2 regions of the Serratia nevei genome follow, and region 1 is predicted to be linked to the other one. Evidence: predicted binding sites of a transcription regulator. Region 1 holds the regulator's gene; the other holds the start of a gene.
What was found. The regulator CRP, encoded in region 1, controls carbon source genes, mostly activating them, when cyclic AMP is high. The targets are predictions, from matches to a motif close to ATGTGANNNNNNTCACAT.
Positions count from the first base shown of each region.

Region 1 (11,205 bases):
CCTCCCGAAGCCTTGCCTTCATCACTGTTTTCTCCTGCGCCCCATGCTCTAATCGGCAGACAATAATCAGACCGGAAATCCGGCGTTCGCCCTTTGTTGTCTCTGGATGAGTTGCTGCCATGTATGAATTTAACCAGGTGCTGTTGCTGCTGCAGCAGATGTGCGTCTATCTCGTTATCGCCTATCTGCTGAGCAAAACCCCGCTGTTCATCCCGCTGATGCAGGTGACCATTCGCCTGCCGCACAAGCTGCTGTGCTACGTGATCTTCTCGGTGTTCTGCATCATGGGCACCTATTTCGGGCTGCACATTCAGGATTCGATCGCCAACACCCGCGCGATAGGCGCGGTCCTGGGCGGGCTGCTGGGCGGGCCGTCGGTGGGCTTTCTGGTCGGGCTGACCGGTGGCCTGCACCGGTATACGCTCGGCGGCATGACCGATGTGGCCTGCGCGATTTCCACGGTGTCGGAAGGCCTGGTCGGCGGCATTGTGCACAGCATCGCCATGCGCCGGGGGCGCATCGAGCTGCTGTTCAATCCGCTGTTCGTCGGCGGCGTGGCGCTGGTGGCGGAAGTGCTGCAGATGGCGATCATCCTGGCGGTGGCGCGCCCTTACGACGAAGCGTTGCAGCTGGTGGAGCACATCGCGCTGCCGATGATGATCGCCAATACCGTCGGCGCGGCGATGTTCATGCAAATCCTGCTGGATAGGCGCGCGATGTTCGAAAAATACACCAGCGCCTTCTCTTCCAAGGCGCTGAAGATAGCCGAGCGCACCGAGGGCATCCTGCGGCAGGGGTTCGATCAGGAGAACAGCATGAAGGTCGCCCGGGTGATCTATCAGGAGCTGGGCATCGGCGCGGTGGCGATCACCGATCGCGACAAGCTGCTGGCGTTTATCGGCATCGGCGACGATCATCACCTGCCGGGCACGCCGATCGCCTCGGTGCATTCGCATCGCGCCATCGACAACAACGAGGTGGTGTACGCCGACGGTAATCAGCTCTCTTATTGCTGCTCGATCAACCCGGCCTGCAAGCTGGGTTCGACGCTGGTGATCCCGCTGCGCGGCGAAAACCAGCGGGTGATCGGCACCATCAAACTGTACGAACCGAAAAGCCAGCTGTTCAGCACCATCAACCGTACGCTGGGCGAAGGCATCGCCAGCCTGCTGTCGGCGCAGATCATGGCCGGACAGTACGAGCGCCACAAGCAGCTGCTGGCGCAGTCGGAGATCAAGCTGCTGCATGCGCAGGTCAATCCGCATTTCCTGTTCAATGCCTTGAATACCCTGGTGGCGGTGATCCGCCGCGATGGCGAGCGCGCCTGCGATCTGGTGCAGTCCCTCTCGACCTTCTTTCGTAAAAACCTCAAACGCTCGGATGACGAAGTCAGCCTGGCGGACGAGATTGAACACGTGAACGCCTACCTGCAGATCGAGAAAGCGCGCTTCGCCGATCGGCTGGAGATCGCGGTATCGCTGCCGGAGGCGCTGTTGGCGGTGCGGCTGCCGGCGTTCTCGCTGCAGCCAATCGTCGAAAACGCCATCAAGCATGGCACCTCGCATCTGTTGGGCGTGGGTCGCATCGAAATCGGCGCCTGCTGCGAAGGCGAGCATCTGCTGCTGCAGGTGACGGACAACGCCGGGCTGTTCCAGCCGAAACCGAACTGCAGCGGGCTGGGGATGAATCTGGTGGATAAACGCATTCGCGTGCGCTACGGCGAAGGCTATGGCGTGCAGGTGGATTGCCGGCCGGACGCCTACACCCGCATTACGCTCAATGTCCCCATGGAGAGGGCCGCCTGATGTTAAACGCACTGATTGTTGACGATGAACCTTCCGCCCGCGATAACCTGCGCCATCTGCTGGAGGCCGAGGCGGAGATCGCGATTATCGGCGAATGCGCCAACGCCATCGAAGCCATCAGCCAGATCCACCGGCTGCAGCCGGACGTGGTGTTTCTCGATATCCAGATGCCGCGCATCAGCGGGCTGGAAATGGTCGGCATGCTGGATCCCAACCGCATGCCGCACATCGTGTTTCTGACCGCCTACGACGAATACGCGGTGCAGGCGTTCGAGGAGCATGCCTTCGACTATCTGCTGAAGCCGGCGGAGCCGAAGCGGCTGAGCAAGACGCTGCAACGCCTGCGGCAGCGCAGTGCACCGCAGGACGTGGCGGCGCTGGAAGAGAGCGCCGGTTACCTGAAATACATTCCCTGCACCGGCCACAGCCGCATCTATCTGCTGCGGTTCGACGAAGTGCTGGCGATCCGTTCCAAACTGAGCGGGGTCTTCGTGGTGCGCAGCGACGGCATGGAGTGTTTCACCGAGCTGACGCTGCGCACGCTGGAAAGCCGTACGCCGCTGGTGCGCTGCCATCGGCAGTATCTGGTCAACCTGGAGCAGGTGCGCGAGATCCGCTTTGAAGAGGGCGGTGCGGCGGAGATGATCATGTCGGCCGGGGATCCGGTGCCAGTCAGCCGACGCTATTTGAAGGCGCTGAAAGAGCAACTGGGGCTGCGGGGGTGACGCAGGTCTTAGGGGGATTCTGAAAAGACAGGCATCATGGGCATCCCGACGGCGCCCTTTTTGTTTGTCCTTGACGGGGTTACGCGGCGCTTATAGCTTTATTGCATCAACAGGCGCGTTTCGCGCTGCGTCAGCGTCAAAGGAACAGAAAATGAGTGAACCACGGATTATCGCCAAAGCGATGAAAGACGGAAAACCGGAGCAGGATCTGGTGATTTTGCCGGCGTTGGCCAACCGCCACGGGCTGATCACCGGGGCAACCGGCACCGGCAAGACGGTGACGCTGCAGAAAATGGCCGAACAGTTCTCGCGCATCGGCGTGCCGGTGTTCCTGTCCGACGTGAAGGGCGATCTGTCCGGCATCGGCGCCGAGGGCGTGCCTTCCGAGAAACTGCAGGCGCGCCTGGCGGCGATCGGCGTCACCGACTGGCAGCCGCAGGCCTGCACCATTATCCCGTGGGATATTTACGGCGAAAAGGGCCATCCGATCCGCGCCACGATTTCCGATCTCGGGCCGCTGTTGCTGGGGCGCCTGTTGGATCTGAACGAGGTGCAAAGCGGCGTGCTGCAGTTGGTGTTCAAGATCGCCGATGACAATGCGCTGCTGTTGCTGGACATGAAGGACCTGCGCGCCATGGTGCAGTTCGTCGGCGACAACGCCAAACAATTCCAGACCCAGTACGGCAATATCTCTGCCGCGTCGATCGGCGCCATCCAGCGTGGGTTGCTGACGCTGGAAGAGCAGGGCGCCAACCAGTTCTTCGGCGAGCCGATGCTGGACATCAACGATCTGATGAAAACCGACGCCAACGGTCACGGCGTGATCAACCTGCTGGCGGCGGACAAGCTGATCAATCAGCCGAAGCTGTATTCGGTATTCCTGCTGTGGCTGCTGGCCGAGCTGTTTGAGCACCTGCCGGAAGTGGGCGACCCTGAACAGCCGAAGCTGGTGTTCTTCTTCGATGAGGCGCACCTGCTGTTCAACGATGCGCCGGCGGCGCTGTTGACCAAGATCGAACAGGTGGTGCGTTTGATCCGCTCCAAAGGCGTCGGCATTTACTTCGTCACCCAGAACCCGCTGGACATTCCGGACAGCGTGCTGGGCCAGCTGGGCAACCGCGTACAGCATGCGCTGCGCGCCTTTACTCCGCGCGATCAGAAGGCGGTGAAGACGGCGGCGCAAACCCTGCGCGCCAATCCGGCCTTCGATGCCGAAACGGCGATCACCGAGCTGGGCGTGGGCGAAGCGCTGGTGTCATTCCTCGACGAGAAGGGCCGGCCTAACGTGGTGGAGCGGGCGATGGTGATCGCGCCGGAATCCAAAATGGGCATGCTCGGTGCGGAAGGGCTGAACAGCGCGATCAACAAGTCGCCGCTGTATGGCCGCTATGAGGATATGATCGACCGCGAATCCGCCTACGAGAAGCTGTCGTCGGGCGGCTTCGCCACCGTCGGCACCCCGCAGCAGGGGCAGCAACCGCAGGCGCAACAGCAACAACAGCAGGCGGGCGGCGGCCTGATGGACGGCCTGAACGAGCTGCTGTTCGGTTCCACCGGCCCGCGCGGCGGCAAGCGCGACGGCATCGTCCAGACCGCCGCCAAGAGCATGGCGCGCGATCTCGGCCGCCAGATCCTGCGCGGCGTGCTGGGGTCGATCACCGGCGGCCGTAAAAAGTAAGCGGAAATTATCGTCGGCAGCGGCGGGTTAAATCAGTACACTGTGGCGGCATTTTTCTCTGCCGGACCTAACATGCTGCTGCTGATCGATAACTACGACTCCTTTACCTATAACCTTTACCAGTACTTCTGCGAATTGGGCGCCGAGGTGCTGGTGAAGCGCAACGATGAGCTGCAGCTGGCCGATATCGAGCGGCTGGCGCCGCAGCATCTGGTGATTTCCCCTGGCCCCTGTACCCCGAACGAAGCGGGTATCTCGCTGGCCGCCATTCGTCATTTCGCCGGCAAGCTGCCGATCCTCGGCGTGTGCCTGGGGCACCAGGCGCTGGGGCAGGCGTTCGGCGCCGAGGTGGTGCGCGCCCGCGCGGTGATGCACGGCAAAACCTCGGCGATTCGTCACCTGGGCGTCGGCGTGTTTCGTGGCCTGAGCGATCCGCTGACCGTGACCCGCTATCACTCGCTGGTGCTGAAAGCCGATACGCTGCCGGACTGTTTTGAAGTGACCGCCTGGAGCGAGCGCGACGGCGTGCGCGACGAGATCATGGGCATCCGCCACCGCACTTTGGCGTTGGAAGGCGTGCAGTTCCATCCGGAAAGCGTGCTCAGCGAGCAGGGCCACCAGCTGTTGGATAATTTCCTCAAGCGTTAATTCCGGTGCGCTTTTTTCGCCCGCCAGGCGTTTTGCGTTTGCGCTTGATTGGTTTTTTATGCATATTTCGTGATTATGTTTTCAATATGACATTACGATAGCGCTGAAAAACTTTCAGGGTGGAGCCGAAAATGACTGAAAAATCCGCAGTGAGCCGCAGTACCTTTGACCAGGTGATCCTGCCTGTTTATGCGCCTGCCCAGTTTGTGCCGGTGCGCGGCCAAGGCAGCCGGGTCTGGGATCAGCAGGGAAAAGAGTACATCGATTTTTCCGGCGGCATCGCGGTGACGGCGCTGGGGCACTGCCATCCGGCGCTGGTCGAGGCGCTCAAACGCCAGGGCGAAACCCTGTGGCATACCAGCAACGTCTTCACCAATGAGCCTGCGCTGCGCCTGGCAAGCAAACTGATCGACGCTACCTTCGCCGATCGGGTGTTCTTCGCCAACTCCGGCGCTGAGGCCAACGAGGCGGCGTTCAAACTGGCGCGCCATTACGCCATCACCCGCCACAGCCCGTACAAAACTAAAATCATCGCTTTCTATAACGCGTTTCACGGCCGCACGCTATTCACCGTGTCGGTGGGCGGGCAGGCTAAATACTCCGACGGGTTCGGGCCGAAGCCGGCCGACATCGTGCACGTGCCGTTCAACGATTTGGCGGCGGTGAAGGCGGTGATGGACGACCACACCTGCGCGGTGGTGATGGAGCCGATTCAGGGCGAGGGCGGTATTACGCCGGTCGACGCCGGCTTCCTCAAAGGCGTGCGCGAGCTGTGCGACCAACATCAGGCGCTGCTGGTGTTCGACGAAGTGCAAAGCGGCATGGGGCGCAGCGGCAAACTGTTCGCCTATATGCATTATGGCGTGACGCCGGACATTCTCACCACCGCCAAGGCGCTGGGCGGCGGTTTCCCGGTCAGCGCCATGCTGACCACCGAAGACATTGCGTCGGTGATGCAGGTGGGCACCCACGGCACCACCTACGGCGGCAACCCGCTGGCCTGCGCGGTGGCGGAGGCGGCGCTGGACGTGATCAATACGCCGGAGGTGCTGAGCGGCATTGAGCAGCGTCATGCGCTGTATGTGCAGGCTTTGCAGCATATCGGCGATAAATACGGTATTTTCACCGCGATTCGCGGCATGGGGCTGCTGATTGGCGCCGAGCTGACGCCGCATTATCACGGCAGGGCGCGCGACTTCCTCACCGTCGCCGCCGCGCGTGGGTTGATGATCCTCAATGCCGGGCCGAACGTGATCCGCTTCGCGCCGTCGCTGGTGGTGGAGCTGCAGGATATCGAGGCCGGCATGGCGCTGTTCGAGCTGGCGGTGCAGGATGTGATCAACGCCTGAAGCCCGCGCGGCATATAACGGGGCGCGGCATGCCGCGCCCTTATTGATCGCGCAGTTTGCGCTTGAGCCAGATGCCGTGGTGCGGGCGCTGGCGCCAGGCCAGCGACGAAATGGTGTGCATCACGCTCAGGTGCGACAAAATGCGCCGCAGATGGCGCTCCATCTCGGTAACGGGCATGTCCGGATGCAGATCCGGCGGCTGCATGATGCCGCTGTTGCCGCTGCTCGGGCCGTCGTATTCCAACCGCTGCTGGCAGCTTTGCAGCGCGATTTCACAGGTCTGCAGATACTCTTCCGCCAGTTTCGGCGTCAGCATGTAGTGCTCGCGTGCCAGAATGGTCATGGCGTTCAGGTGTTCGACGATGAACTGGCTGTGAGTGACCCACAGCCGCATGTCCGCCAGATAGTTTGACGCGAACCCCGGCTCTTGCATCGCCTGATTGAGCGAGGTGAACAGCGCGTTGTGTGCCTGGTTGACCTGCATGCGGGTATAGGCCAACGCGGTGGCGTCCGGTTCCGGTTGCTTCAGCATCAGCCGCAGCGCGGCTTGATCGTTCTCCAGCGCCTGATGGGCATTCTTGCGCAGCAGCCCGCTTTGCCACTGCGGCCACAGCCAAATGGTGCCGCCGAACGCCAGCACGCAGCCGATCAGCGTATCGATCAGGCGCGGTACCAGAAAATGCGAGCCGTTCAGCGCCAGCAGCTGCAGGGTGTAAACCGCCGTGACCGTAAAGCCAATCACCGACAGCCCGTAGTTCTTGCGCGAAACCAGGTAGGCCAGTAGGGTGATCACCAGCATGATGCTCAGCGTTTCTCCCTCCGGCAACTGCAGCTGCAGCAGCCCGGCCGCCAGCAATAGCCCGGCAATCGTGCCCAGCGCACGGTGCTGAATACGCACCCGGGTGGCGTTATACCCGTTTTGGCTCACCAGCATGATGGTGAGCAGGATCCAGTAAGGCTTCGGCAGGTTGAATACCGCACCCAGGCTGCTGCCGACCGCCAGCGCTACGCCCAGCCGCGCGGCGTTGCGCAGGGCGGTGGATTTGAACGACAGATAGCTGACCAGCGCCGGCCAAAACGGCAGGCGGTGCTGGCCGGGCATCAGGTCGCGGCGGTACAGTGGATGCTGGGTGCGCAGCAGGCGGGCGATGCGGCTGAAGTGGTAATAACAAAACTGGCCGACCGGATTATCGGGATGCTGCGCCGCCATTTTTTCCAGCGCCGCCAGCTCGTGGGTCATGGAGAAGCGCTTCGAATGTTGATGATAGAGAATATCGTGCGCCACCACGCGCAGTCGGCCGGCGATCACCTGAGCATTGCGGCGAATGATCGCTTCGGCCTGGCTCTGCTCCACCAGTTTTTGCACCTCTTCCGGCAGATGCAGGCTGACGGTGATGTGCTCCTGCAGGTCCATCGCCACCTGAAAGGCGCGCTGCAGGCGCTTTTGCTCGAGGTTGTTGGCGTGCGGCAGGAAATTAAGCTGTTGGTACAACAGGCTGATCAGATCCATCACCTTTTGCTGGCGCACCAGCAGCGGCGGCAGCGCGGTCTGCGGATCGGTGTGCTGGGTCAGCAGTGAGTATTTGGCTTCGAAATAGTCCGCCAGTTCCAGGTAGAGCTGGCTCAGCGTCTCGCGCATCGGCTGCTCTTTCCACAGCTTGAACCAGAACCAGGTGAATAAGCCGTACCAGGCGGTGCCGATCGCGTACAGCAGCGGCGCCTGCCAGATGGGTACCGTGCCGGCCGTGCTGAGGGCGAAGATGGCGGCCACCAGCGCCGCCGGCAACAGCCGGGCGTGCAGCGGGCTGATTTCCCCGGTGACGCCGAGCAGCAGCGCCAGGCCCAGCATCAGCGCCGGCAGCGGCACGTGCCACAGCAGGGCCTGTTGCAGCAGCACGCTGCTGAAGGCGAACAGCGAACCGCCGACGATCAGCCGTTTAAAGAAGCGCTTATGCGGCGTATCCAGCCCGGCGATATTGCAGCAGGCGGGCACGAGGGAGAACATCAGGCCGAGCTGCAGCTGGCCTATCAGCAGGCCGAACAGTACCGGCAGGCACAACACCAGCGTTTGTCGCAGTGCGTAGTTGATTTCCGGGTGGTAGATCAGGCGGCGCCACATGGCAGAGAGCAGACAAAAAAACGGCGCAGACTGCGCCGTTTTTTCAGGGATTAACGGGTGCCGTAGACGACAATGGTTTTGCCGTGGGCGGAAATCAGGTTTTGATCTTCCAGCATTTTCAGAATACGGCCAACGGTTTCACGGGAGCAGCCGACGATCTGGCCGATCTCCTGACGGGTGATCTTGATCTGCATGCCGTCCGGGTGAGTCATGGCGTCGGGTTGCTTCGCCAGATTCAGCAGGGTTTGCGCGATGCGGCCGGTAACGTCCAGGAAGGCGAGGTTGCCCACTTTTTCGGAGGTGACCTGCAGGCGGCTCGCCATTTGGGCGGACAGACGCATCAGGATGTCCGGGTTCACCTGGATCAGCTGGCGGAATTTCTTGTAGGAAATTTCGGCCACTTCACAGGCGGTTTTCGCGCGAACCCAGGCGCTGCGCTCCTGGCCTTCTTCGAACAATCCGAGCTCGCCGATGAAATCCCCCTGGTTGAGGTAGGACAGGATCATCTCTTTACCTTCTTCATCCTTGATCAGCACCGCGACGGAGCCTTTCACGATGTAGTAAAGCGTTTCGGCCTTTTCACCTTGGTGAATCAGCGTACTCTTCGATGGATATTTGTGGATATGGCAATGAGACAGGAACCATTCGAGAGTAGGGTCTGTTTGCGGTTTGCCGAGAACCATTCGCTGTTATCCTCTGTTGTTATCGCTGCCTTGTGTCACAGGGGTCAGAGTTCCCTGTAAAACCCGCCTGTAGCCGCAGTCATGAGCGAGGGCTACCGGCAAGTTTTGAGGCGTGTCATAAAAATACGCTGTCGCTCTAGCATATTAACTTGCCGTAAGCGCTGCAAGCTACATTCTGTTAACATACCGGTAAAGGAGCCTTTCTCTGGGCGTTTCCCTGAAATTCAGTGTCCCGGAAAGATTTATTGCGGCTCTGTTTGTAGCACAGAGTAAGGCGGGTGTCTCGTGTTGTCTCGCTTCAGCATGATTAGCATCAGGTTACGTTGCCTGTTTCTATGCGAAAGCGTACTCTGATTTTAAGAAATCAACCGGAGTGACCAGAATGCAGGCAAGAGTTAAATGGGTGGAAGGGTTAACGTTTTTGGGGGAATCGGCCTCCGGCCACCAGGTGCTGATGGACGGCAACGCCGGTGATAAAGCGCCCAGCCCGATGGAGATGGTGCTGATGTCGGTGGGCGGCTGCAGCGCGATCGACGTGGTGTCCATCCTGCAAAAAGGGCGCAACGACGTGCGCGACTGCGAGGTGAAGCTGACCTCCGAGCGCCGCGAAGAAGCCCCGCGGTTGTTCACCCATATCAACCTGCACTTCATCGTTACCGGCCAGGACCTGACCAACAAGATCGTCGAGCGTGCGGTGAACCTGTCGGCGGAGAAGTACTGCTCGGTGGCGCTGATGCTCAACAAGGCTGCCACGGTGACCCACAGCTTCGAGATCCGCCAACCGGCGTAATCGAAACGGAGCGCGGCCCGGCGCCGCGCTCAACGCATTTATTCGATCTTCTTGCCTTCCAGCAACCGCTGCACCAGCGGCGCCATGATCAGCTCCATCGCCAGCCCCATCTTGCCGCCCGGAACCACTAACGTATTGATGTGTGAGATAAAAGAGCCCTGCAGCATCGCCAGCAAATAGGGGAAATCTATCTGATCCAGCCCGCGGAAGTGGATCACCACGAAGCTTTCGTCCAGTGAGGGAATCGCCTTGGCGGCGAACGGGTTGGAGGTGTCCACCGTCGGCACACGCTGGAAGTTGATGTGGGTGCGCGAGAACTGCGGCGTGATGTAGTTGATGTAATCTTCCATCGAACGCACCACCGAATCCATCACCGCTTCGCGAGAGTGGCCGCGCTCGCCGGTATCGCGGATCAGTTTCTGAATCCACTCCAGGTTGACGATCGGCACCACGCCGACCAGCAGATCGACGTGGTTGGCCACGTCATGGTGCTCGGTGACCACGCCGCCGTGCAGCCCCTCGTAGAACAGCACGTCAGTCGGCGCCGGCAGCGGTTCCCACGGGGTGAAGGTACCCGGCACCTGATTGTAGGGCACCGCTTCGTCGTAGGTGTGCAGATACTTGCGCGAGCGCCCGGTGCCGTTCTTGCCGTAGTCGATAAAGCTCTGCTGCAGCAGGCCGAAGTCGTTGGCCTCGGGGCCGAAATAGCTGATGTGTCTGCCCAGATCGCGCGCCTTGCGGATCGCCGCGTCCATTTCCGGCCGGGTGTAGCGATGGAAGCTGTCGCCCTCCAGCTCGGCGGCGCGGATGTTGAGCTGTTGGAAGATCTTACGGAACGCCACGCTGGTGGTGGTGGTGCCGGCGCCGCTGGAACCGGTCACCGCGATAACGGGATGTTTGGCAGACATGATGGTTGTCACTCCGTGTTGAATGCGCCGGCGTCAGGGGATTATTGTGGCTCTTGTTGACGCTCTCTATCTCAGGAAAAAATGGCGCGCGCTGGTTTGCAATGCCCCATTGTTACCTGATTTTTTCCGTCAGTCATAGAACCGAGCGCCACTAAATTTCTTCCTGCCCGGCGCGGAACTGGCCGCGCGGCATGATGTTGACGCTCTCGTGCAGTTCCGACCACACCAGCACCACTTCGCCGTTTTTCAGCTGGCGGCGCACGTCCTCCACCTTCTGTTCCAGCGAGCGTTCGTGTTCGCCGTAATCGGTGCCTTCGCGCAGTACAAAGGATTCGATCAGGCTGTTCAGGGTGTCGGTTGCCAGTTCTTGCCAGGGAATGATCACGTCGGGATGTCCAGATAAGGGGAAAGCCAGGCCGGAATGCGATGTTCCAGCCACATGTGCGGTTTTTTCAGCGTGCCGCCGACGAAGCCGACGTGGCCGCCGTACTCGGTCAGTT
Region 1 is NZ_CP149940.1:4,963,162-4,974,366, reverse strand. Features, by position in the region: gene V8N38_RS23805 (sensor histidine kinase) at 120-1,805, shown strand; gene btsR (two-component system response regulator BtsR) at 1,805-2,530, shown strand; gene V8N38_RS23795 (helicase HerA-like domain-containing protein) at 2,682-4,208, shown strand; gene V8N38_RS23790 (aminodeoxychorismate synthase component II) at 4,281-4,856, shown strand; gene argD (bifunctional acetylornithine/succinyldiaminopimelate transaminase) at 4,988-6,205, shown strand; gene V8N38_RS23780 (YccS/YhfK family putative transporter) at 6,246-8,324, opposite strand; gene crp (cAMP-activated global transcriptional regulator CRP) at 8,375-9,007, opposite strand; gene V8N38_RS23770 (OsmC family protein) at 9,390-9,797, shown strand; gene V8N38_RS23765 (phosphoribulokinase) at 9,836-10,705, opposite strand; gene V8N38_RS23760 (YheU family protein) at 10,857-11,090, opposite strand; gene V8N38_RS23755 (hydrolase) at 11,087-11,205, opposite strand, start outside.

Region 2 (11,205 bases), 200 kb from region 1:
ACGGTTGACGGGTTAGCGGAATTTCTTGTGGTTGGCGTCGCGGGTCTGTTTGAACCCCTGCGCCAGCTGCTTCGCTTCGGCGACTTTGCCCTGGTTGGCCAGCGCCAGCGCCTGATCGATCTGGCCGATCAGGGTATCCAGCCCGTGGCGGAAATCTTTCATTTCCGGACTGTCGGCGGCTTTGTCCTCCAGCTTCGGCGGGGTGCCCTGCTTGGCGTCCTGCGCGGCGGCGCGCATGTTTTGCAGGCTCTGTGTGAGGGTAGCGGCGGAATCGGTATTCAGCACCGTTTTGTAGTTTTCCGCCAGGGTGTCCATATCGTCGCCCAGATCGGCGGCGGCCGCCAGCGAACTGGCCGCCAGCAGCGTCAACGCCGCCAGCGCTTTCAGGGTATTCTGCATGTTTGCTCACCTTCCAGTTATTGTTTTAATTAACCCACCGTTACCATAGGCAAGGCCGGGCAAAACCGAAACCGGAGATTTGTAAGCAAGGTTGAGACGGGATAACGCGCGACCGGCGGGCGCCGGCCGCGCAGAGGATCATTGACCGGCGATCTTCATTTCCGGCAACAGCACCGAACCGCACTGGATATTGCTGCGGGTTTCGATATCGCTGCCGACGCTGACGATATTGCGCAGCATGTCTTTCAGGTTACCGGCGATGGTGATCTCGCTGACCGGGTATTGGATCTCGCCGTTTTCGACCCAGAAACCGGCGGCGCCGCGCGAGTAATCGCCGGTAACGCCGCTGACGCCCTGGCCCATCAGCTCGGTCACCACCAGGCCGGTGCCAAGCTGTTTCAACATGCCGGCAAAGTCCGCGCCCTGCCCGGCAATGCGCCAGTTATGGATGCCGCCGGCATGACCGGTGCTGTGCAGGCCCAGCTTGCGCGCCGAGTAGCTGGTCATCAGCCAGGTTTGCAGCACGCCGTCCTTGACGATATCGCGCCGCTGGGTGCGCACGCCCTCGCTGTCGAACGGCGTCGACGCCAGCCCTTTCAGCAGGTGCGGATGCTCCTCGACGGTCAGCCACGCCGGCAGGATCTGTTTGCCGAGCGAGTCCAGCAGGAAGGTCGATTTGCGGTAAACGCTGCTGCCGCTGATGGCGCCCACCAGATGGCCGAACAGCCCGGTGGCCACCTCGGAGGCGAACAGCACCGGCGCCTTCATGGTCGACAGTTTGCGCGGCGCGAGACGCGCCAGCGTGCGGCGGGCGCACTCCTGCCCCACCCATTCGGGGCTTTGCAGATCGCCCATCGCACGGCCGATGGTGTAAGCGTAATCTCGCTCCATATCGCCGTCCTGCTCAGCAATGACGCAGCTGGACAGCGAGTGGCGGCTGGAACAGTAGCTTTGCAGCATGCCGTGGCTGTTGCCGAACACCTTGATGCCGTAGTGGCTGTTGAAGCTGCCGCCTTCGGTGTTGGTGATGCGCTTGTCCGCCGCCAGCGAAGCCTGCTCGGCACGCGCCGCCAGCTCGATGCCGCGCTCGGCGTCCAGTTCGATCGGGTGGAACAGATCGAGATCCGGCGCCTCGAACGCCAGCAGATCTTTCTCCGCCGGGCCGGCGCAGGGATCTTCAGAGGTGTAGCGCGCGATATCCAACGCCGCCTGCACGGTGCGGGCGATGGCGTCCGGGCTGAGATCGGTGGAAGAGGCGCTGCCTTTGCGCTGACGGTGATACACGGTGATACCCAGCGCGCCATCGCTGTTGAACTCGACGTTTTCCACCTCGCCGAAGCGGGTACTGACGCTGATGCCGGTCGATTTGGTGACCGCGACTTCCGCCGCGTCGGAACCGGCGCGGGCCAGCTCCAGCGCCTGAGAAACGGCCTGTTCCAGCGCCTTGCGCTGTTCTGCAACTTGAGTGACTACTTTCATCAATCTGCCATAATTAATCAGAAAATCGTTGAGAAAAGTGCCGGAGCGGCGTAGTTGTGCACGCGGGGCGGCGCGCAAAAATCCTGAGATCTCTGCCGTTGAGTCTAACAGGAACCGCGTTGAATTTCGCATAAAGCCGGCAACCTGTTAGGATTAGCCTCTTTTTAACGGAGCCTACCATGAACAAACAGCCTGAAAACTGGCTCGACGATGTCCCGGAGAATGAAAACGAGGACGATGACGAGATTATCTGGGTCAGTAAAAGTGAGATTAAACGTGATGCCGAAGCGCTGAAAGACCTGGGGGCCGAAATGGTCGATCTGGGCAAAAACGCGCTGGACCGCATTCCGTTGGACGAAGATCTGCGTGCCGCCATCGAGCTGGCGCAAAAGATCAAGAAAGAGGGCCGTCGCCGTCAGCTGCAGCTGATCGGCAAGATGCTGCGCGCCCGCGATATCGAGCCGATCCAGACCGCGCTCGACAAGCTGAAAAACCGCCACAACCAGCAGGTTTCGCTGTTCCATAAACTGGAAGCGCTGCGCGACCGCCTGGTGGAAGAAGGCGATGACGTCATTCCGTCGATCCTGGATCTGTATCCGGCCGCCGATCGCCAACAGCTGCGTTCACTGGTGCGCAACGCGCAGAAAGAGAAGGCCGCCAACAAGCCGCCTAAGGCTTACCGCCAGATCTTCCAATACCTGCGCGAGCTGGCCGAAGCAGCCGACTAAGCGCCGCCGCCATCCCGGGATGAAGCCGTTTCATCCCCGGTGATGGGCCGGCTCGCCGCTGCTTTCACGGATATTGAAGCGCAGGCTGCCTTCCAGCTCTTCTTCCGCCTCTTCAAACAGCAGAATGATCGCGCCGAAACGACGCTTGCTGCGGGCATTCAGGTGAGTGAACTCGATTTCCACCGGCAGGCCGATATCGCCGGTCACCACGTCCCACAGCGCGTCGAGGTTGGCGCCGAACCCCTCGTCCAGCGCAAACTTGCGCGCGAAATCGCGGTAGAAGGCCGGCACATCCTGGATCTGTTCAAAATCAAACTCTACTTTTGCCATCAAACTCACTCCACACGAATGAAGTTTTTGTAATGGTCGCGCGTGACGAAGATCAGACCGTCGCTCGAATACAGCAGGCGATCGGCGCCGCGCCGGCCACACTGGTAATTGATGTCCGCTTCGCGCCAGACCCGGCCGCCGGCGGTCGGCAATTGTCCTTCACGGTTAGAGAATCGATCGCCGCCAATCGCCTTGCCTGGCAATACCGCACAGAGGTTGCCTGAACGCGGATCCCAGCCCTGCTCGCGCGCCTGCTTCTTGGTAACGTAATAATCCGGCAGCCGCTGATGCTGCTGCAGGTAACTCACCACCGTTTGCTGCTGCGTGAGCCGATCGATGCTCTGCTGCTGCCCCGCCGGGGCCTGGGCCACCGCCGGATTGCCGCCGATCGCACGGTGCTCGTTGCCGCGCAGCGCGCTGAAGACGGCGATAACCACGGCGATGACAATCGCCACCAGAATCCGCTTGTTCATGACATTCCCTGAAATTATGCCGCCGAAGGCGCCGCAGCTCCCCCAGGCTAGTTAGGTATATAGTCGACCTGGATGAAACTAAGATGACCGGCAAGTAACGTTTTCGCGGCGGCTAAGGTTTCATCCATTCATGACAATGATGCCACTTTCCAGCCGTTCTGGCACTCGGAGTCTCTCTGAAAACGGGCCGCCTCTTATGAGACGGCCGCCGTACCAGGCGCTGCTTTCAGTATAGTCAGGGAAGGCGCCGCACAACGCGGCGCAAAAGGCGGGAACGCATCAATCGATCAAGGCGTGGCGATAGCGATGCAGCATGTCGGCCAGGCGTTTCACCGGCCCGGTGACGCTGAGCGGCGCCTGGTTGTCCACCAATTTTTGCTGGTACTCGTTCATTTCACCCAGCAAGCGATCGTAGTAATAGGCGCGCTTGACGTCGTTCTTGGCCGAGACCACCCGATCGGCGGTGCTGCGGATCTGGCGGTGGAAGGCCGACAGCTCTTCGCTGACCGGAATTTCCGCCCGCTGCATACGCTGGTGGGCGATGATCAGGTTCAGCGCCAGACGATACTTGGCGATATCGTTCGGGAACATCATCAGCAGCTGGTTGAGCTGTTGATACAGCGCTGGCAGGTGGTTCTGCCGACGGCGCGCCGCCTTGGTGGTCAGCGCCGACACCGCGCTGCTGACGAACTGGTTGAGCAACGTGCGGCCGGTGCGCTCACGCGAATTGTCGCGGATCAGCAGCAGCACCATCAGCCCGACGCAGCTACCGAGGAACTGGCCGAGCGCCCCATCGAGAAACTGAGTGACGTTGAACTCCATCGGGTTGCTCAGCACCAGAATGTTGATCGTCCCCGCCAGCAGCCCCAGCGAACCAAGCCGCCGCTTCTGCACCTCGATGCCGATGAAAAACGCCAGCAGGCCGAGGCTGAGACACAGCAGCAAAATGCTCTGCTGCGTCGCCGGCAGGATCACCATGAAGAACAGGGAACCGACCGGGATCGCCGCCAGCATGCCCAGCACGAAATCCATCGCCACCATGCGCGGCGCCGGGGTACGCATCGCCAGCGAGGTGATTACCGCGATGATCACCATAAAACCGCTGCCGGACGTCCAACCGGTCCACAGCCACAGCAGGCTGCCGAACGCCGTCGCCACAAAGGTGCGCAGGCCGTTGATCATCGCGTGATGCCCTTCCGCCGAGGTCGGCTTGACCACGGTTTCATTGCTCAACACACCCTCTTCCACCGCGCTGATGCTGCCGTTGGTGTGTACGCCCTTCGACAGCAGCAGGTAGCGCGTCGCCGCGCCGACCCAGCCGGTGAGGGTCGGCAGCGTTTCATCGGAGCGATGCGTGGTCAGCACCTGGCGCAACAGCTTCATGCGCTTGTGGATCTCCTGCGGGGTTTCCGCCGGCACCATCAGTTGCTCCCGCAGGCTCGCTTGCAGCGCGTTCGGGTGATTCAGCAGGATCAGATAGGTTTCGCAAGCCTGGGTGATCAGCGTCAGCGACAGGGTATGCAGCGCCTTCACCCGACGGTTGACCTTCTGCCAGCGCGAGGACTCCATCATCAGGTTGTTGCGCATGCCATCCAGCGCCGTGGTGCTCTTGACCAGATTGCTCCAGGCACGGTCAATGTCTTCTTTGTCGGCGTTGCTGATGCACATCTGCATCAGGCGATATTGATCCACCAACAGCTGATCCACCGCCCGATCGATGTCCTGCTTGATCGAACGCGGCGAGAACAGCAGATCCGCCAATACGGCGCTGACGATGCCCAGCACGATCTCGCTGCAACGCTCGATGGCGAACTGCGGCGCTTCCAGCAGATGGGCCTCGCTGGTGGCGACCGTCACGATGATGATCAGCGCGGTATAGCCGGCCAGGCCCCAGGCGTAGGAGTTCTCGACCTTGATCAGCGAAGAGAGCCAGGTGCAGAAGCCGGCCCAGATGCAGCACAGCAGCAGCATCACCACCGGCGCACGGGCGGTGGTGATGATAATGATCAGGCCGACAAAGCAGCCGATAAAGGTGCCGATGATGCGCAGCCAGCCGCGGTGGCGGATGGCGCCGGAGAAGGGTTCACCGCCGGCGGCAAAGGCCGGGCCGGCGGCGACGATGGCGGCGGTCATCGCCGACCAGCGCGGGGTTTCCAGGTTGAGATGGAAACCGACGAACAGCGCAAACACAATCGCGAAGCTGAGTTTGAAGGCAAACCTCAGCCGGATAAAGGTTGGGCTGTTCATTAGCCGAACTCACGCAGCCGGTGCATCAGGCGCACAAAGGGCGAGCCGCTGTCGGCATTGCGATCGTTCTTGCCGACGATCACCACGGTGGCGGTGGTGCCGGCCGGGTACGGATGCTGTTGGTCCTTGGCGTCCAGCAGGATCTTCACCGGCACGCGCTGCGCCAGGCGCACCCACTCCAGGTTGCTGTCGATCGAGGCCAGCCCTTTGCTGTTGACCGTGCTGCTGCTGTTGTTTACCGCCGCCGCCACGCTGTCGACGGTGCCGTGCATGATGCGATTGCTGCCGAGCGGGGTGATCTCCGCGCGGTCCCCCTTATTCAGGCCGGTCAGCTTGGTTTCTTCCAGGTACGCCAGGATGTAGAAGGAGTCTTTCTTCACCAGTGCCACCGCCACCGAGCCGCGGGTGATGTATTCGCCGGCGTGGACGTTGAGGTTGGTGATCCAGCCATCGGCCGGGGCGCGCACCGTGGTACGCTCCAGATCCAGCTGCGCCAGCTCGCGCGCCGCCACGGCCTTCGCCAGCTGGTGTTGCACGGTCTGCAGCGAGTTGTTCGACTGGTCGATTTCTTCCTGCGACATCGCCTGCACGCCCAACTTCACGCGGCGGCCGGCTTCGCGCCGTTTTTCCGCCGCCAGCGTTTGATAGTAGGCGACGTCGGCACCGGCCTCCGCCAGCGCCTGCTCATAGCGCGGCCGATCGACCACGAACAGCACCTGGCCTTTCTTCACCAGCTGGTTGTCCACCACCGGCACTTCGGTCAGCAGGCCGCTGACGTCCGGCGCGATCGCCACCACGTCGGCGGTGAACTTGGCGTCACGTGTCCACGGCGACTCGGTGTAGAACACCCAGGCCTTGAACACCGCAACGATACCCAGCAGCACAAGAATCAAAGTGATCGCGATTCGGGTTATTTTTATCGAAAAATTTTTCACAGCGACCTCAAACAAAAAGACATGAAATCAGATAAAACAAGCAGCAATACAGCGCGGTGTTAAACAGCGCCGGATGCCAGACAAAATCGTAAATCCCCGTCGGCTGCAGCAGGCGGCGCAAGAGAAAAAACAGCGCCAGCGACACCAGCAGCTCGAAAAACACCGGCGGAAACGACAGTCCGAAGATGACCATAACCGGAAGCAAACTCATCACTTTTTCCTTATTGTTCACTACGCCGGGGAAAGACACATCTCGCCATTCACATTCTCTTTACATTTTAGCGTGCGCGCGCCACAAATCTTGACCGGACAGCTTGTCCAGGTCACGAACCCGAAAAAAGGTTAAACTTTGGGGCAGACATCCACGACAGGGATTGCGAGGGTGCCGGAGGAGCGGCAGGATTGCGTCGCCGCTCGCTCTCGCACGTTGGTAAGGTCTATTCACCCGACCACGTTATATTAGCCTGCTTACTATCAAGGCATCAACAATCTGTGATCTAAATCACTTTTAAGCCAGAGTGAATAATGGAAAGATTAAAACGGATGTCGGTATTCGCCAAAGTGGTTGAGTTCGGGTCGTTTACCGCGGCCGCGCGCCAACTCGACATGAGCGTTTCATCGATCAGTCAAACCGTCTCGAAACTGGAAAATGAGCTGCAGGTCAAGCTGTTGAACCGCAGCACGCGCAGCATCGGCCTGACCGAGGCCGGCAAAATCTACTATCAGGGCTGCCGACGCATGCTGCAGGAAGTCAGCGAAGTGCATGAGCAGCTGTACGCGTTTAACAATACGCCTGCCGGCACGCTGCGCATCGGCAGCTCATCCACCATGGCGCAAAATGTGCTGGCGAACATGACCGCCGAGATGATGAAAGAGTACCCGGGCCTGACGGTCAACCTGGTGACCGGCATTCCGGCACCGGATCTGATCACTGATGGATTGGATCTGGTGATCCGCACCGGCGCGCTGCAGGACTCCAGCCTGTTCTCCCGCCGCCTGGGGCAGATGCCGATGGTGGTGTGCGCGGCCAAAAGCTACCTCAGCCAGCACGGCACGCCGCAGAAGCCAAGCGACATGGTCAACTTTTCCTGGCTGGAGTACAGCGTGCGCCCCGACAGCGAATTTGAACTGATGTCGCCGGAGGGCATCACCACGCGCATTTCACCGCAGGGGCGCTTCGTCACCAACGACTCCTCCACCATGATCCGTTGGCTGAAAAACGGCGCCGGCATCGCCTACGCCCCGCTGATGTGGGTGATCGAAGAGATCAAGCGCGGCGAGATCGAGATCCTGTTCAAAAGCTACCATTCGGATCCGCGACCGATCTACGCGCTCTATACCGAGAAGGACAAACTGCCGCTGAAGGTGCAGGTGTGTATCAACTACCTAACCGACTATTTCGAACGCGTGGCGGCGGTCTATCAGGGCTATCGCTGAGCGGCGCTCAAATAGCGGTGCGCCAACGCGCCCAGCAGCATCAGCGCCAGCATGCCGAGGCCCCATAGCAGCCAGACGGCGTAGCCGGCCCAGTTCAGCAGCAGAGGAAAATAGCTCGCCAACCCGCTGCCCAGCTGTTTCAGCCACGGCAGCCAGGCATCCAGCACCGTCTGCGGCACCAGACTCAGCGCACCGCTCACCGGCAGCGATGCGCCGCCGGCCGCTTCCGCCAACGCCGGGAGCCAGGTCAGCACGCCGGCCACGCCCCAGGCCAGCAGCGTCCATAGCGCCATGGCACCCAGCAGCAGCGCGGCTGTCCAACCGCCCCGGTTCACGGCACACCGCCGCCGCACTGCGGGCAAAAGCGGCTGCCCGGCGGCAACGGCGCGGCACACTGGCCGCAGGTGGCGCTCACCGCGGCAAATGGCTGGCCGCAGCGATGGCAATAACGTGCGCCCGGTTTATTCACCGCCTGGCATTCCGGACACTGCGGCCCCGGCTCGCCATGCTGGTTATAGCGGTTGCCATGATGCCCGCCGCGGTGACCCGCGCGCTGATGACCGCCATTAACACCGCCTTTCCCCAACAACCTTTTCAGTAAGCTCATCCCGCCTCTCCTCTGTACATTGACGCTGAAGCTCACTGTAAACCCTGGAGTAAACTCCAGGGTAAAGCCCGGCGATGAGGATTTACGTTTCATTACATCGAAAAAGTGGCAAGGCTTTGATGCCGTTAACAAAAGCACCATCGGTATTATCCCACGCCGCCGCGCTGCGTTATGCTGCGGGAACCTCTCCCTGCATCAGGAATAACCATGAAAAAAATCATACTGGACTGTGACCCGGGGCATGACGACGCCATCGCCCTGCTGCTGGCCTGGGGCAATCCGCAGATCGACCTGCTGGCGGTCACCACCGTGGTGGGCAATCAAACGCTGGACAAAGTGACGCGCAACGCACTGGCGGTGGCGCGCATCGCCAATATCACCGGCGTGCCCTTCGCCGCCGGCTGCCCGCGCCCGCTGGTGCGCAATATCGAAGTGGCACCCGACATTCACGGCGATTCCGGCCTCGATGGCCCGGTGCTGCCGGAACCCCACCTGCAGTTGGACTCGCGCCACGCGGTGGATCTGATCATTGATACCGTGATGGCTCACCCGCCCGGCAGCGTGACGCTGGTGCCGACCGGCGGCCTGACCAATATCGCCATGGCAGTGCGCAAAGAGCCGCGCATTGCCGAGCGGGTCAAGGAAGTGGTGCTGATGGGCGGCGGCTACCACGTGGGCAACTGGAGCGCGGTGGCGGAGTTCAATATCAAAATCGATCCTGAGGCGGCGCACATCGTGTTTAACGAAAAATGGCCGCTGACCATGGTCGGGCTGGATCTCACCCACCAGGCTTTGGCCACGCCGGCAGTCTGCGAGCGCATCGCCACCCTCGGTACCCGGCCGGCCGCCTTCGTCGGCGAACTGCTGGCCTTCTTTGGCCACATGTACCGGCAGGCGCAGGGCTTCAGCGCCCCGCCGGTACACGATCCTTGCGCGGTGGCTTACGTGATCGATCCGAGCGTGATGACGGTGCGCAAAGCGCCGGTGGATATCGAACTCACCGGCACCCTGACGCTGGGCATGACGGTCGCGGACTTCCGCGCGCCGCCGCCGCCGGACTGCCACACCCAGGTGGCGGTCAAGCTGGATCAGGATAAATTCTGGGATCTGGTGGTAGATGCGCTGGAACGGATTGGCGAAGTGGAGTGAGATCTGTGAAACATGGATTAACGCGCTTTTACAGGCGCGTTGGTCCGTCTGGCATGATGGCAACAGGGATAGGCAGACCATCTCTCCGTTACTTACAAGAGCACAGAACAATCTTAAAAAAATTTACTTTAATAAAATTCAAAAAAAACCATAAGAACAAGAATAGTCTTAATAAAAATAAAAAATGGCGTGATAAAGAAAATGTGAAATAAGATAATGAACAGCGATAAATAAAATAACGCCCACCGCACCGCCATTAGCAACAACGATTTAACAATAAAATGCTTATCTCATTGGCTCCGTCAGCTGTTTGCCCAGACGCTCGTTGCCGCTCACACGGCGTTTCATTACGCACAAGACAATCACAACCAATTGATTTAAACACAAAAATAAAACAATAGATTAAAAATTGACTGGAGCGAGATAAATTTGAGAAAATGACAACCCTGTTTTAAAAAAATAAAAAACCTTTTTGCAGGCAACTGAATACGGCTTCCCCCTTTTTATATAAGCCGTCCCCGCGCTCACAGGGGGGAATTATTTATCACTTCGATATGAAGTCTTTTCAATTCCTATAAAGCATTTCAGGCATTGACGCTTCAGCGAATTTAAACCCCAGGATAAGGATAGGGAATCCTCAAAAAATGCATTCAATGAACGATATCGAGACATGGCGGGTTAACCATGACCGATAAAGCCCCCGTTAACGCACCGGCTATCGCCGTGTTGCCCCTGCTGCTGATCTGGATGGCGGTGCTCCTGCCGGTCTATCACCCCAACATGGGCGGCGGCGGCCTGGCGCTGCCGCAAAATATTCTGGCCTGGAGCGTCATGGCACTGACCACGCTGATCGTGACCTTCACCGTTTGCCTTGGCCGTACCCGTCTTTCGCTTACCCCCACGGCACGCCTGTTGCTGCTCGGCATCGCCGTGCTGGCGCTGCCGCTGCTGTATACCCGCCCCGAGTGGCGCGAAGATGACCTGTGGCGCTGCGCCGGTTTGCTCGGCGGTTGGCTGTTCTATGTCGCCTGTCTGCAGCTGCGCCTGACAGCCCGGCAGCGCAACCTGTTGCTGTACGGCCTGCTGTTCGCCGTCGGCGTTCAGGCGTTGCTAGCGGCGCTACAGCTGTTCGCCCCTGCTCTGGCCTGGGTATCTCCTAACGGCAGCCGGGTCTACGGCGTCTTTCAGCAACCGAACGTGCTGGGCAGCTTCATCGCCACCGGGCTGGCTTTGGCGCTGTGGCTGCTGCTTGCCCCTCTCTCTGTGCCGACGCGGCGGCAGCTCCCGCTGCTCGTGTTGCTGGCCGCTTTTTCCGCCCTGCTGGTGCTGATCCAGTCGCGCGCCGCCTGGCTGGGCGGTGCCCTGGCAGCGGCGTTGCTGCTGTGGCGTTTTGCCCGCCAGAGCCCGGCCGTGAGCCGCTG
Region 2 is NZ_CP149940.1:4,761,961-4,773,165, forward strand. Features, by position in the region: gene V8N38_RS22810 (AraC family transcriptional regulator) at 1-8, shown strand, start outside; gene cybC (cytochrome b562) at 13-399, opposite strand; gene pmbA (metalloprotease PmbA) at 538-1,878, opposite strand; gene yjgA (ribosome biogenesis factor YjgA) at 2,058-2,606, shown strand; gene V8N38_RS22830 (barstar family protein) at 2,637-2,936, opposite strand; gene V8N38_RS22835 (ribonuclease) at 2,942-3,409, opposite strand; gene aaeB (p-hydroxybenzoic acid efflux pump subunit AaeB) at 3,689-5,656, opposite strand; gene aaeA (p-hydroxybenzoic acid efflux pump subunit AaeA) at 5,656-6,591, opposite strand; gene aaeX (p-hydroxybenzoic acid efflux pump operon protein AaeX) at 6,599-6,802, opposite strand; gene aaeR (HTH-type transcriptional activator AaeR) at 7,117-8,028, shown strand; gene V8N38_RS22860 (hypothetical protein) at 8,019-8,363, opposite strand; gene V8N38_RS22865 (zinc ribbon domain-containing protein) at 8,360-8,635, opposite strand; gene V8N38_RS22870 (nucleoside hydrolase) at 8,843-9,784, shown strand; gene V8N38_RS22875 (hypothetical protein) at 9,790-9,996, shown strand; gene V8N38_RS22880 (PglL family O-oligosaccharyltransferase) at 10,469-11,205, shown strand, end outside.
Region 2: the regulator CRP is predicted to act here: its motif matches at 7,082-7,099, upstream of aaeR (HTH-type transcriptional activator AaeR).